3 regions of the Mesorhizobium sp. CO1-1-8 genome follow, and region 1 is predicted to be linked to each of the others. Evidence: predicted binding sites of a transcription regulator. Region 1 holds the regulator's gene; each other region holds the start of a gene.

Region 1 (4,670 bases):
GGCGCGTCCAAGATGCAGATGGTGTTCCAGCACATCCTGCCGCTTGCCGCGCCCGGCATCCTCACCGGCACCATCATCGGTCTTGCGCGTGCGCTCGGTGAAACCGCGCCTCTGCTGCTGATCGGCATGGTCGCCTTCGTCGCCGATCCACCGACGACGCCTTTCGATCCGGCCACCGCGCTGCCCGTGCAGATCTATATGTGGGCGAACGAGGCCGAACGCGCTTTCGTCGAGCGCATGTCGGGCGCCATCATCATCCTGCTCGTCTTCCTCATGGCCATGAACATCACCGCGATCGTGCTTCGGCGTCGGTTCGAGCGGCGCTGGTAGAAAAAAGGCATCTTGGTATGAACATCATGACCGAACAGTCTCTTGAAAACGCAGTGGGCGACAAGATGAAGTCGAACGAAGTGATCAAAATGCGCGGCGACAAGGTCGGCGTGTTCTACGGCGAGAAGCAGGCGCTGTTCGATGTCAATCTCGACGTCCGCCTGAATCAGGTGACGGCGCTGATCGGCCCCTCCGGCTGCGGCAAGTCCACCTTCCTGCGCTGCCTCAACCGCATGAACGACACCATCGATTCGGCACGGGTAACCGGCAAGATAACCCTCGACGAAGAAGACATCTACGACAAGAACATCGATGTCGTCGAACTCAGGGCGCGCGTCGGCATGGTGTTCCAGAAACCCAATCCGTTCCCAAAGTCGATCTACGAGAACGTCGCCTATGGTCCGCGCATCCATGGATTGGCCAAGCGCAAAGCCGACATGGATCAGATCGTCGAGTCGAGCTTGAAGAAGGCGGCAATCTGGAACGAGGTCAAGGACCGTTTGCAGGAACCTGGCACGGGTCTTTCCGGTGGCCAGCAGCAGCGTCTGTGCATTGCACGCGCCATCGCCGTGTCACCCGAGGTGATCCTGATGGACGAACCGTGTTCGGCACTCGACCCGATCGCCACCGCTCGCGTTGAGGAACTGATCGACGAACTGCGTCAGAACTATACGATCGTCATCGTCACCCATTCGATGCAGCAGGCGGCGCGCGTGTCGCAGCGCACCGCGATGTTCCATCTAGGCTATCTGGTCGAGGAGGGCGCCACCGACAAGATGTTCACCACCCCCGACGACAAACGCACCCAGGACTACATCACCGGCCGGTTCGGCTGAGCTCAGGCATATGAGGGACGAAGATCATGGGTGAACATACCGTCGCATCTTTCGATGAGGATCTGGAGCAGATTAGCCAGCTGATCCGCGACATGGGCGATCTCGCCCGCTCGATGGTCAGTGGCTCGACCAGGGCTTTGCTCAATTCGGACAATGCGCTGGCGCAGCGGGTGGTTTCCGACGACGCCATCATGGATGCACGCCAGCGCGAGCTGGACGATCGCGCCATCACGCTGATCGCCAAGCGCCAGCCAATGGCCAACGACCTGCGTGCGGTGGTCGGTTCGATCCGCATGGCCGGCGACCTCGAACGCATCGGTGATCTTGCCAAGAACATCGCCAAGCGAGTCGGCACTGTCGGGCTGAGCGTCACGCCGCACGACCTGTCGCATTCGATCGACGGGATGGCGCAGCTGGTGCTGATCCAGGTGCAGGGGGTCGTCGACGAGTATGCCGCCGCTGACCCGGCAGCGCTTGCCACGCTCAGAAACAATGACGAACGCATCGACGTCAAATACACCTCGGTGTTCCGCGAGCTGTTGACCTACATGATGGAAGATCCCCGCAATATCACGGCGTGCACGCACCTGTTGTTCTGCGCCAAGAACCTCGAGCGGATAGGCGATCACGTGACCAACATCGCCGAGAATGCCTATTATGTTTTGACCGGCACGCAGTTGCCAGCCAATCGTCCGAAGCAGGACGAGACGGCAATGTCCTCGCCAGCGGCATGACAGGGGTGACCAGCCGATGATCGCACCACGCATCATGGTGGTGGAGGATGAGGAGCCGCTAGGCGTGCTGCTCCGCTACAATCTTGAATCCGAAGGTTACCAGGTCGAGGTGGTGACGCGCGGCGACGAGGCCGAAATCCGGCTGCAGGAGAACGTTCCCGACCTTCTGGTGCTCGACTGGATGGTGCCGGCGGTTTCCGGCATCGAACTCTGCCGGCGCCTGCGAATGCGTCCCGAGACCGAGCGGCTGCCGATCATCATGCTGACCGCGCGAGGCGAGGAAAGCGACCGCGTGCGCGGCCTGTCGACCGGTGCCGACGATTATCTGGTCAAGCCTTTCTCGACGCCGGAATTCATGGCCAGGGTCAAGGCGCTGCTGCGCCGGGCCAAGCCGGAAGTGCTGTCCAGCGTGCTCAAGGTCGGCGACATCGTGCTCGATCGCGAGTCGCATCGTGTCTATCGCAAGAAGAGCGAGATCCGGCTCGGGCCGACGGAATTCCGCCTGCTTGAATTCATGATGCGCCATCCAGGCCGCGTGTTCTCGCGCAGCCAGCTGCTCGACAATGTCTGGGGCGAGACGATCTACATCGACGAGCGCACAGTCGATGTGCATGTCGGCCGGCTGCGCAAGGCGGTCAACAATGGCCGCATGCCGGACGTCATCCGCACGATCCGTGGGGCCGGATACGCGATCCGCGAGGATTAGAGCTAATTCCGCCCCGACATCATCGGGACCAGGTGAGAACTCCTTTGTGAAGGGTTCTCACCTGAGCGTTTCATCATCGTTTCACGGAAACGCAGAGCCGCCCTATCTCTTTGTTTTGATGCAACTCCGGAGGGAAAGCCGTTTCTCGCTTTTCCTAGAATTGCTCTGGGCAACAGCTCACGGTCAGGTCCTGCGATGGCCGGGAAGCCCAACGCAACTTCGGACAGGTGCCGATCAGAATTTGTAGGCGATGCCGATGCGAACCTCATGGGTCTTGAGTTCGATGTCCAATGGAGGTGCATCCTGCAGGTCGAATGTCTTGGATCCAAAATCGGCATGGCGGTACTCAGCCCGGAGGATCATGTTGTCGGTAAAGGCGTATTCCGTGCCGACGCCGAGCGTCCAGCCGGTATAAGTCGTGTCGAAATCGTCATCGGCTCCGACGAGCCTTTGATTTACGTCGGCGAAGGCGACACCACCGGCAATATAGGGCAGCCACCGGTCGGTTGCGTATCCGAGGCGCGCGCGGATCGCACCAGTCCGACTTATCTCCTGGACTACGGGGTAGTCGGCAGGCCAGGGAACCCCCGCCGAATTGTATACGAGAGCATCATCGTCAGCCCCACTCCAGGCTATGTCGGCATCGATGCCCAAGACGACGTTGTTGCCGAATTGGTGGTTCGCACCGACATACAAACCTCCCATGAGACCGGCAGGCTTGGGATTGGCATGATCGTCATCCCCGGTGAAGCGGCCGTCTCCCCAAGCATATCCTGCCAGGACGCCACCATATCCGCCTGTCCAGTTGAAACCGATCGGGGGAGCCGCCGGCATATCCGGAGAGGCTGCATGGGCGGGCCAGAACCCCGCTGATAGGACCAAGCCCGCCGAGATTGCAAAGATGCGCATAAGAAGTACCCGCCCGGCCAGCGCCACTAGCTATTGTTATGCCTCTTGGCATCCGTGCCTTTCCAGCCGCCGAGCATGTCGAATGCTTCCAGGCCGTCTGGCCGTGGGGTACGACGCGATGGTAAGCCGGTTAATGTAAGGCGCGCCCATGCCTTGCTGATTGCCCGTCCCAGATGCGATGAATTCGGGTGGCCCGGCTTGTCCGCTTCACCAATCTGCTGCATCTGAATTGCCTCGCCTGACATGTTGGGTGCCCTTTGCGGTGTGCGCTCCATTGCGCATTACTGGAAGCATGTCTGGCCGGCCTTCGTGGCCGGCAGTGCTTCAGCTCACACCTTGAAATATCTGTCCGCGAAGTCGATTGTGCTGTCACTGTCCCGGGCGAGGTTGGCGGGCACATTGGGACGCTCGGTCACCAAGATGAGACGCACAATCAAGGTGCGGGATCACCTTCGCTTCTTCTTGTTTCGAGGTCGGCTTCGCAGCTCACCGCCAGCCATAGCCAGAACCAATCCTTGCTGATTGCCGAGCGGAACGCCCTGCGCAACGGACTCAGGCGCGGACGGAGGCGAGCCAGCCTTCGACGACCGCTCCTCCGTTTCCGTTGCCCTGTTTCAGCAAGGTCTCATACGTTGCCATCCGCATTGAATCCTTGGCGAGAGCGCGGACAGAACTCGGGCTGATCTGATATCGCTTCTGGAAGGCGCGGCTGAAGTGCGCCTCGCTGCGAAACCCGTGGTTACGGGCAATGGCCGCTATCTTGTGATCTGGCGCTGATCGTAGAATGCTCTGCAAGCTCACTCTTAGCCGTTCAGCGAGCATCCAGCGTTGTACGCCACCATGCGGCTCGAACAAACGGAACAGGTTCGATCGGGAAACTCCCAGGACCGCCGCCAGCTCATTCGGGCCGAAGTCGGGATCGGACAGTTTTTGTCGTGCGGTCGACGATGCACGTTGGAAGAGGAAACGCTTGTCACGTCGCTGTCGCGTTGTGGGGGCGCCAAAGGCGGCGACGGCAAAGCGCAGGATGCCGTCGACTGTCACCTGACTCTGGTGAATGCTGAGGCCCTCGATATGCTTCACGAGTGCCTTGATCTGGGCTCCCAGCATGGCACCGGCGTCCTCGCTCGCCGTCAGCACAAGGCCGTGAGCGTT
Region 2 (4,670 bases), on a different contig from region 1:
GGTTGCGGGCATAGCCGCGCTGCGTGGAATAGCCGAGCGCCAGCAGAAAACCTTCATCGCCGCGCGACAGCGCCTGCAGGCGGATGTCGCGCGCCATCGGGAATTCCAGCGGCTCGCGGGTGATGTCGCCGGGAACATGGTCCTGCGGCATGTCGCCGTCCGGTTCGATCAAGCCTTCGCGGGCGAGGATCGCCGAGACGCGCGGCATGGCTTGCGCTTCGCTCTCGCGCAGCAAGGGCTCGGCGACTTCGGCGCCGGCGGCAAGCTCGGGATCAAGAAGCCGGTGGGTGTAGTCGAAGGTAGGTCCGAGCAGCTGGCCGCCGGGCAGATCCTTATAGGTCGCCGATACGCGCCGCTCGACCAGCATGTTGGCGGTGTCGATGGGCTTGGAGTAGCCGAAGCGCGGCAGCGTGGTGCGATAAGCGCGCACCAGGAAGATCGCCTCGATCATGTCGCCGCGCGCCTGGACGATGGCGAGCGCGGCCAGTTCACGGTCGTAGAGCGAGCCTTCGCTCATCACCCGGTCGACGCCGAGCGCCAGCTGCTCGACGATCTGGTCGAGGCGAAGCGCCGGCACCGAACGGTCGCCGCGCCGGCGGTCGGCAAGCAGGCTGTGGGCGTTGGCGATGGCCGCTTCGCCACCTTTTACCGCGACATACATCCTAGGCCTCCATCGTCTTGATGCGCGTCGTGCGCGGCAGGCAGGCTATGCCATCAGCGGTGGCGAGGATGATGTCGACGCCACGCGGAAAGCGCTTGATATTCTGCTTCCACTGCTCGACGAAATGGCGCGGCATCTGCGCCGGCGCGATCGTGGCGCTGGTTTCGATGCCGGGACCTTCGAGCAACAGCGGCGTGCCGGAGACCAGATCGCCGACGTGCAGGATCAGCGTGGTCGAACGGTCGGGATAATCCTGCGTGCCCTGCGAAAAGCCATCGAGCGCCATCATCTCGGCAGGTGCTGCGATCAAGGCGAAATGCGCATCGGCCGGTGTATTGGCCAATGGCGCGCCGGTATGGAACCCAAGCCAGGATCTGACCGCGGTGGAAGCTTGCAGGGCCGGGTCGAGCCAGAGCGGCGTGTCATTGTCGCAAAGTGCCAGCGCTATGGCGCCAGCGGTGGCCGAGAGCGGCACCGGCGGGCGGGCGAAGGCCGGCAGCGGCTGCACGCTGCCCGGCCGTGCCATTGCGTCCATGACGGCGCGGAACACGGTCTGGGCATTGAAGACCGGATCGGCGAAACCGCCCTCGATCGATTGCGCTGCAATGTCCATCAGTCTTCTCCGCGAACCATGGTGAAGAAATCGACCTTCGTTGCCGCCGTCTCGGCGCGGCGTTTTTCATGCGCCGTGGTCAGAGCCGACCGCAGAGGCGCTAACAGTCCGGTCTCGACCTCATTGCGGCGGGCAGGGTCCTGCCATAGCGCGTCGGCGATGGCTGCCAGCCTTGCCTTCTGCTTGTCGCGGCCAAGCGCATAGCAATGGCCGACCTGTCCGGTGGGTAGCCGGACGGTGGCGCGGGTGACGGTCGCCTCACCGACATTGAAGGGCGCGCCGCCGCCGCCGATGCGGCCGCGCAGGGTGACCAGGCCGGTTTCGGGGCCGCGCAGCAGCTCGGCGTCCGAAGGCAGTCCGGCCTCATTCCAGAGCCGGACGATGTCATCGCCGCGGGATTGCGCCAGTGTTGCCATGGCGGCCTTGCGTTCGGCCTGGTCGCGGGCTTCCTGTCCTCGCATAGGCTATCGTCCTCGTGGCTAAATTTGTCTATTGATATAGACAACTATACAAATTATACCTATTATCTAACGCGTGTCCATGACGGGTGGATGACAGCGATAGAAGACTGGGCGCTGGAAGGTTTGGGGGCAATGATGGTCGGGCGGCTGGTAGCGGACAGCATCGAGCGGCGCAGTGGCGTGTCGCTGTGGCGGCAGATCGCCGACAAGATCCTGCATGCGATCGCCATCGGCGATTTCACGGAGAATGCAGCGCTGCCGCCGGAGGTGGCGCTGGCAGAGCGCTATGGCGTCAATCGCCACACGGTGCGCAGCGCCATATCAGCCCTTGTGCAGGAAGGCGTGCTGCGGGCCGAGCAGGGGCGAGGCACCTTCGTACTGTCGCGCAAGCGGCTGTCCTATCCGATCGGGTCGCGCACACGCTTTTCGACAGGCCTGCAAGGGCAGACGACGGAACGGCACATCGTCCTGCTCGCCTCGTCGGTCGAGCCGGCCAGCCAGCGCGTCGCCGAGGGGCTGGGTCTTGCCAAGGGAGCCGATGTGATCCGGCTGGAAACGCGCGGCGAAGCGGATGGACGGCCGGTGTCGCGCGCTGCCGGCTGGTTCGAGGCTCGGCGCTTTGCCGGCATCGATGCCGCGATGGCTGAAACCGGTTCGATCACCGCGTCGCTGGCGCGGTTCGGCATCGACGATTATCTCCGGCAATCGACCGTGCTGTCGGCGCGCCATGCCGATGCGGCGGACCTTGCCGACCTCGATCTGCAGCCGGGCGCCATCGTGCTGGTCACGGTCGCCGTCAACGTGACGCCGGACGGCCAGCCGATCCAGTTTTCCGAGTCGCGCTTCCCGGCCGAACGGGTGGAACTGAAGTTGTCGGCATTGTAGGGAGTGTCGGCCTTTATGCGAGACCGTGATTTACCGCCGGCCATGTTATGATTCGACCTCGATGACAGCCTTGATCAGGCCTAATTTCTCATGCGCCCAGCGAGCCAGATCGCGCGGCGTGCCGGCGAGTGTGGTGCGGTGTGTGACGAGCTTGGCCAGGGGAACGGCGCCGTTGCGGATCGAGGCGGCGACGTGATCGAAGTCGGCGCGCAGCGCGTTGCGGCTGCCGATCAGCGTCATCTCGCGCTTGTGGAATTCCGGATCGGAAAAGCTGATGTCGTCCTTGACGACGGAGACCAGCACCAGCGTTCCGCCATGCGCGACATGGGCGAAGGCCGACTGCACCGACTGGGTGTTGCCGGTGGCGTCGAAGACCACATCGAAGCCTTCGCCTGATGTCGCCTGCTTGACCAGATCGGGCACCGCGCCGCGCGGCCCGTCGAGGGTCCGGAAACCAAGCTCATTTGCAGCGAAGGCGAGCCTTTCACTGCTCATGTCGAGCAGCGTCACGTCGAGTTCGGCGATGCGGGCGAAGATGGCGGTACCGAGCCCGATCGGGCCAGCGCCGATGACCAGCGTGCGGGCGCCGGGGTCGGCGCGGGCGCGCCGCACGGCATGCGCGCCGATGGCCAGGAACTCGACGGCAGCGGCGTCGGCCAGCGAAAGGCCGTTGGCCGGATAGAGATTTTGCGCCGGCACCAGGATGCGTTCGCACATGGCGCCGTCGCGATGCACGCCAAGCACCTCGATCCTGACGCAGCAATTGGGCTTGCCGTGCCGGCAGGCGATGCACTTGCCGCAGGAAAGATAGGGGTTGACGACGACGGGGTCACCAACGGCCAGTTCGACGCCTTCGCCGGTCTCCATCACGGTACCAGACACCTCATGGCCCATGATGCGGGGATAGGCGAGGAACGGGTGCTTGCCCTCGAAAATGTGGTAGTCGGTCCCGCAGATGCCGACATGGCTGACCGCCACAAGCGCCCAGCCGGCAGGCGGTGCCTCTGGCGCGGGCCGGTCTTCAAGGACAAGGTCGCCGGGCGAACGGCAGAGGACGGCTTTCATGCGCTAATCCAGTCATGAAATCGCCGGCCCGTTGGTGTGGCGGACCGGCGGTTGATTGCGGGGTCGCTACTTGCCGCGGCGGCGCAGGCCGTCGAAGTAGACGATGATGATGATCAGCGCGCCGGTGATGATGCGCTGCCAGAACGAGTTGACGTTGAGCAGGTTGGCGCCGTTGTTGATGGTGGCCAGGATGAAGGCGCCGAGCAGCGGCCCATGCACCGAGCCGACGGCGCCGAACAGCGAGGTGCCGCCGATGACCGACGACGCGATCGCCTGCAGTTCCCAGCCCTCGGCCTGCGTCGGGTTGCCGATGCCGATGCGGGCGGCCAGCAACACGCCGACGAAGGCGGCGCACAGGCCCGACAGCGTGTAGGCCATGTAGATGGTGCGCTGGACATTGACGCCGGACAGGCGCGAGGCCTCGGCGTTGGAGCCGACCGAAAACAGGTATCGGCCCCAGCGGCTGTGATGCAGGAAGATATAGGCCGGAATGCCGACCAGGATCACCATCCAGAACAGGTTGGGGATGCCGATGAAGGAATTGCGCGAGAAGGCGGTGAAGGTGTCGCTGTTGATGTTGATCGAATTGCCGTTGGTCATCAAAAGGCCGATGCCGCGCAGCGAGGTCAGCGTTGCCAGCGTGATGATGAAGGGCGGCAGGCCCATCTTGACGATGCCGAAGCCGTGGAACATGCCGATGGCGACGCCGACCAGCAGCGTCACCAGAATGGCGAGCCAGATGGGGAAGCCAGCATTGATCATCATGGCCACGACCACGGTGGCGAAGCCGACCACCGCGCCGACCGACAGATCGATACCGCCGGTGATGATGACGAAGGTCTGGCCGACCGCCATGATGGCGATCATCGAACCCTGGCGCAAAAGATTGGCTATGTTGTTGGCCGAGGCGAAGCTGGTCGTCGCCACGGAGAGGAGGATCCAGAGCAGAACCAGCAGCGCCAAAAGCGTCAGCCCAAACAGGACA
Region 3 (4,670 bases), on a different contig from region 1:
TTCTTGATTTCGCCGTTAGCCGCCAATGGCTGCCTTACGGGCTTCGACGATGACGTTGTAGAAGTCTGCCTTGACCGGGACGTAGCCGGTAAAGTCGCCGCCTTCGACGCCTTCGAAGCAAGCCTTGTCCTTCTTCGGCAACTGCGTGAAGAAGTCGGCCAGCTTGGCGGTCATGTCGTCGCCGAGCGCGGTGCGCACGACCAGCGGGCCGTTCGGGATCAGGCCCGAGCGCCAGACTTCGACGAAGTCGTTGGGGTCGACGGCGCCCTTGGCGACTTCCTTGTGGAAGGTGCCGGAGGTGTAGCCGTCCTTGAAGTCGCCAATGCCGGAGGAATCGTCCACCGCCACGTCGACCTTGCCGTCACGCACGGCCAGAACGTTGTTCTCGTGGCCGCCATTGAACTGGGTCGAGGCGAAGAAGGTCTCGTTCGAAGCGCCGGTGTCCTTCGGGATCTGGGTCAATGGGATCAGATAGCCGGAGGTCGAATCCGGATCGGCGTAGCCGAGTTTCTTGCCCTTGGCCGACTTGATATCGGTGATGCCGGAGGATTTCAGCGCCAGGCCGATCGAATAATAGCCGGTGGCGCCGTCGGTCTGCTGGGTGGTGAGGATCGGGGTGACCGCCTTCGGGTCCTTGAGAGCGATGCTGGCGTAGCCGGAAGCGCCGAGTTCGGCGAAGTCGAGCGTGCCGCCAAGCAGGCCCTGGATGACGCCGTCATAGTCGGCGGCGGGGAACAGCGAAACCTTTTCAAAGCCGAATTCGGCCTTCAGATGGTCGGCGAGGCACTGGTAGTTGCGCAGCCGGTCGGTTTCGTTTTCGCCGCCGAGAATGCCGACGCGAAATTCCTTCATGTCGGCGGCATGGGCCATGCTGGTCGCCATGGCGAGCACCGAAACGGCGCCGAAAACCATCTTCCTGAACATCTGTAATCTCTCCTGTAGGTTCCGGCCCCGCGCCGGCAGCGTTCTTGAGTTTGACTGGTGCCCTTGACGCGGGCTGGCGATCCCAACCGCTCTCAGTACCCCGGGAAAGCGGGTTCGAGCGGTCCGGCGGATGCGGCGATCTTTGGCCTGAAGGCAACGCTGGTCGAGGTGATGGCCTCGGAGATTTCCTGGCCATTGCTGTCGGCGCCATAGACGAGACGCACGGCCTCGCGGTTGAGCTCTTCGGGCGGGCCGTCGAAGACGACCTTGCCGGCGGCCATGCCGATGATGCGGTTGCAATAGGTGCGGGCGGTATCCAGCGTGTGCAGATTGGTGACGACCGTGATGCCTTCGCGCAGATTGATGTCCTGCAGCGAATCCATCACCACCTTGGCGTTGAGCGGGTCGAGCGAGGCGATCGGCTCGTCGGCGAGGATCACTCTGGGCTGCTGCATCATGGCACGGGCAATGGCGACGCGCTGTTGCTGGCCGCCCGACAAGGTGCCCGCGGGCTGCAGCGCGGTGCGGGCGATGTCGAGCCGCTCAAGGGCCGCGACCGCTTCAGCGCATTCGGCGCGGGAAAACATGCCGAACAGGTTGGTGATGGTCGAGCGGTGGTTCAGTTTGCCGAGCAGCACATTGGTCAGCACGTCGAGGCGCGGCACCAGGTTGAACTGCTGGAAGATCATGGCGCAGTCACGCTGCCAGCGCCGCAGCGGCGAGCCGCGCAACTGGGAAACCTCGGCGCCGTCAAAAAAAATCGATCCCTGGCTGGGATCGATGAGACGGTTGATCATGCGCAGAAGGGTTGATTTGCCGGCGCCCGAACGGCCGATAATGCCAACCATCTGACCCTGCGGGATGGCGATGTTGATGTCGCTGACGGCAGTGTTCTTGCCAAATCGTCGGGTGACACCGCGGATTTCGAGCGTGGCGGAATTTGCTGGCATGGGGGCAGGTTCCAGTCCGGACCATTGATCGTCAGGCATTCGCCTAGCGCAGCCACATGAACCTGCCGTGTCGCGTTGATGTCAGTTTTGTTACGCTCCACAGGCCGGAGTCTGCGGCCGGCCCAGGACCAGCAGTCGAAGGTGACGTGGAACGCAGGCCTGGCGAACTGGTGCCGGTGGCAAGACGGCGCCACTTCATGCGCACATACTCGTCCGTCGCGCGCTGCCAATGGCGAGGCCGTCCTTCAGGCGTTCCAGACAAGCGCTGTCATGGCGTCGATGCTGGTGTCGAGAGGCACATCATCCGGATAGTAGGGGCCGGGGTGGCTTGTGATAATGCCCCGCTGCCCAGCGTCAGTGACGGCCATTCCTTGACGTTTGCTATCCGCCATATTTCTCCAGGAACGCCTCGGCCTCAAGCTCGCGGAAATCGTCCAGCGAAGCGCGCAGCCTTGCATGGTCCCAATCCCACCAGGCGAGCGCCTGGTAGCGTTCGGCCGTACGGCGGTCGAAGCGCTCGCGGATCGGCTTTGCCGGCACGCCGGCGACGATGGTGTAGGGCGCGACATCCTTCGAGACGACAGCACCGGCGCCGACCGCGGCGCCATCGCCGACGGTGACGCCGGGCAGTATGGTCGAGCCATGGCCGAGCCAGGTGTCGTGGCCGATGGTGACCCGCTTGGCGCGGCGCTGGGCGAAGAACTCGCTCTCGTGTTCGGCGTCGTCCCAATAGTCCGAGGCGCGATAGGTGAAATGGTGCAGCGTCGGCCGCCAGGTCGGGTGATTGGTGGCGTTGATGCGCACGCTGGCCGCGATGTTGGCAAACTTGCCGATCGTCGCGCACCAGACCGAGCAGTCCTGCATCATGTAGGAATAGTCGCCAAGCTCGCTTTCCGACACCCGGCTGCGGTCGGCGATCTCGGTCCAGCGGCCGAGCATGGAGTTCTGCACCTCTGCCGTCGGGTGGACCAGCGGCGTCTCGGACAATTTCCTCGTCATGCGGCGATTTTTCCGGGAGCGAAAGCGGTGACGTCGATGATGCGGTCGGCAACCGCCTCGCGCACGTCGTGGTCATGGAAGATGCCGAGCAGGGCGACACCAGCCGCCTTCTTGGCAGCGATGAGTTCGATCACGACATCGCGGTTCCTGGCATCGAGCGAGGCGGTCGGCTCGTCGAGCAGCAGGATCGGATGCTCGGTGATGAAGCCGCGTGCGATGTTGACGCGCTGCTGCTCGCCGCCGGAGAAGGTCGCAGGCGGCAAAGCCCAGAGTTTCTCCGGCAGGTTGAGCTGCGCCAGCAAGGCGCGTGCCTTGCCGCGGGCAAGCTCGCGATCCTCGCCGCGCTCGACCAGCGGCTCGGCGACGACATCGAGCGCTGAGACGCGCGGCACCGTGCGCAGGAACTGGCTGACATAGCCGATCGTTTGCCGGCGCACAGCAAGCACGGTGCGCGGGCTGGCGGTGGCGAGGTCGATCAGCCCGTCATCATGCGTGACGATGATCTGGCCTTCGTCAACGGCGTAGTTGCCGTACAGCATCTTCAGGATCGAGCTCTTGCCGGCGCCGGACGGGCCGCCGAGCACGGTGCACTCGCCGGCCCTGATCGAGAACGAGACACCGGCGATAACAGGCAGTTTGATGCCGTCGCGTAGATGCATGGTGAAGCTCTTGGCGACGTCGGAGACAACGAGGGGCGTCGGCATCAGAAGGTTCTCCAATCGTCGGTCGTTTGTGGGCCAGTACCCTCCTCTGCCTTGCCAGGCATCTCCCCCTCAAGGGGGGAGATTGGCAGCGTCACTGTCGCTGCCTTTATGCGGCGGTGGGGAGTGGCGAAGCCGAGGACGTTAGCCAATCTCCCCCCTTGAGGGGGAGATGGCCGGCAGGCCAGAGGGGGGTGCCTTGGCGCCATCGTCACACCTGCAGAATCGAGGAAACAAGCAATTGCGTGTAAGGCGCGCGCGGGTCGTCGAGCACGCGATCGGTGAGACCGCTTTCGACGACGCGGCCGTCCTTCATCACCATCATGCGCTGCGACAAAAGCCGCGCCACGGCAAGGTCGTGGGTGACGACGATGGCTGCGAGGCCGAGATCGGTGACCAGCCCGCGCAGAAGATCGAGCAGGCGCGCTTGCACCGAGACGTCGAGGCCGCCGGTCGGTTCGTCCATGAACACCAGACGCGGGCCGGTGACGAGGTTGCGGGCAATCTGCAGGCGCTGGCGCATGCCTCCGGAAAAGGCGCGCGGCTCGTCGTCGATGCGGTCCTCGTCGATCTCGACGCGCGACAGCCAGTCGACGGCGGTGGCGCGGATCTTGCCGTAGTGACGGTCGCCGACCGCCATCAGCCTCTCGCCGACATTGGCGCCGGCCGACACCGTCATGCGGAGGCCGTCGGCGGGGTTCTGATGGACAAATCCCCAGTCGGTGCGCATCAGGAAGCGGCGCTCGGCCTCGCTCATACGGTAGAGTTCGCGGAACTGGCCGTCGCGCATGCGGTAGCTGGCGGTGCCGGAACTGGGCAGCAGCCGGGTCGACAGGCAGTTGAGCAATGTCGTCTTGCCGGAGCCGGACTCGCCGACGACTGCCAGGACTTCGCCCGGCCACAGGTCGAAGGAGACATTGTCGCAGCCGACGCGCGAGCCGTAGAATTTGGACAGCGCCGAGACGCGCAGCAGCGGTTCGTCGGTCATCGGGCCGGCTCCATGTTTCCTGGGGCAAGAGGGGTTTCCGGGGCGAGATGGCCGCGATGGCCGTCCGCCCGCCGCTTCTCGCAATGGTCCGTGTCGGAACAGACGAAC

The links. The regulator PhoB, encoded in region 1, activates phosphate uptake and scavenging genes when phosphate is short. The targets are predictions, from matches to a motif close to TGTCATNNANCTGTCAT.
Region 2: the regulator PhoB is predicted to act here: its motif matches at 1,815-1,831, upstream of phnF (phosphonate metabolism transcriptional regulator PhnF).
Region 3: the regulator PhoB is predicted to act here: its motif matches at 1,953-1,969, upstream of phnC (phosphonate ABC transporter ATP-binding protein).

The regions. Positions count from the first base shown of each region.
Region 1 is NZ_JAIUGZ010000008.1:68,973-73,642, forward strand. It holds gene pstA (phosphate ABC transporter permease PstA) at 1-330, shown strand, start outside; gene pstB (phosphate ABC transporter ATP-binding protein PstB) at 348-1,166, shown strand; gene phoU (phosphate signaling complex protein PhoU) at 1,193-1,900, shown strand; gene phoB (phosphate regulon transcriptional regulator PhoB) at 1,917-2,606, shown strand; gene LB558_RS17450 (outer membrane protein) at 2,841-3,515, opposite strand; gene LB558_RS17455 (AraC family transcriptional regulator) at 4,068-4,670, opposite strand, start outside.
Region 2 is NZ_JAIUGZ010000017.1:66,473-71,142, reverse strand. It holds gene LB558_RS27120 (carbon-phosphorus lyase complex subunit PhnI) at 1-661, opposite strand, end outside; gene phnH (phosphonate C-P lyase system protein PhnH) at 663-1,274, opposite strand; gene phnG (phosphonate C-P lyase system protein PhnG) at 1,274-1,735, opposite strand; gene phnF (phosphonate metabolism transcriptional regulator PhnF) at 1,871-2,620, shown strand; gene LB558_RS27100 (zinc-binding alcohol dehydrogenase family protein) at 2,666-3,685, opposite strand; gene LB558_RS27095 (ABC transporter permease) at 3,752-4,670, opposite strand, start outside.
Region 3 is NZ_JAIUGZ010000017.1:72,795-77,464, reverse strand. It holds gene phnD (phosphonate ABC transporter substrate-binding protein) at 16-924, opposite strand; gene phnC (phosphonate ABC transporter ATP-binding protein) at 1,017-1,874, opposite strand; gene LB558_RS32970 (hypothetical protein) at 2,120-2,242, opposite strand; gene LB558_RS27145 (DapH/DapD/GlmU-related protein) at 2,256-2,873, opposite strand; gene phnL (phosphonate C-P lyase system protein PhnL) at 2,870-3,577, opposite strand; gene phnK (phosphonate C-P lyase system protein PhnK) at 3,786-4,562, opposite strand; gene LB558_RS27130 (alpha-D-ribose 1-methylphosphonate 5-phosphate C-P-lyase PhnJ) at 4,559-4,670, opposite strand, start outside.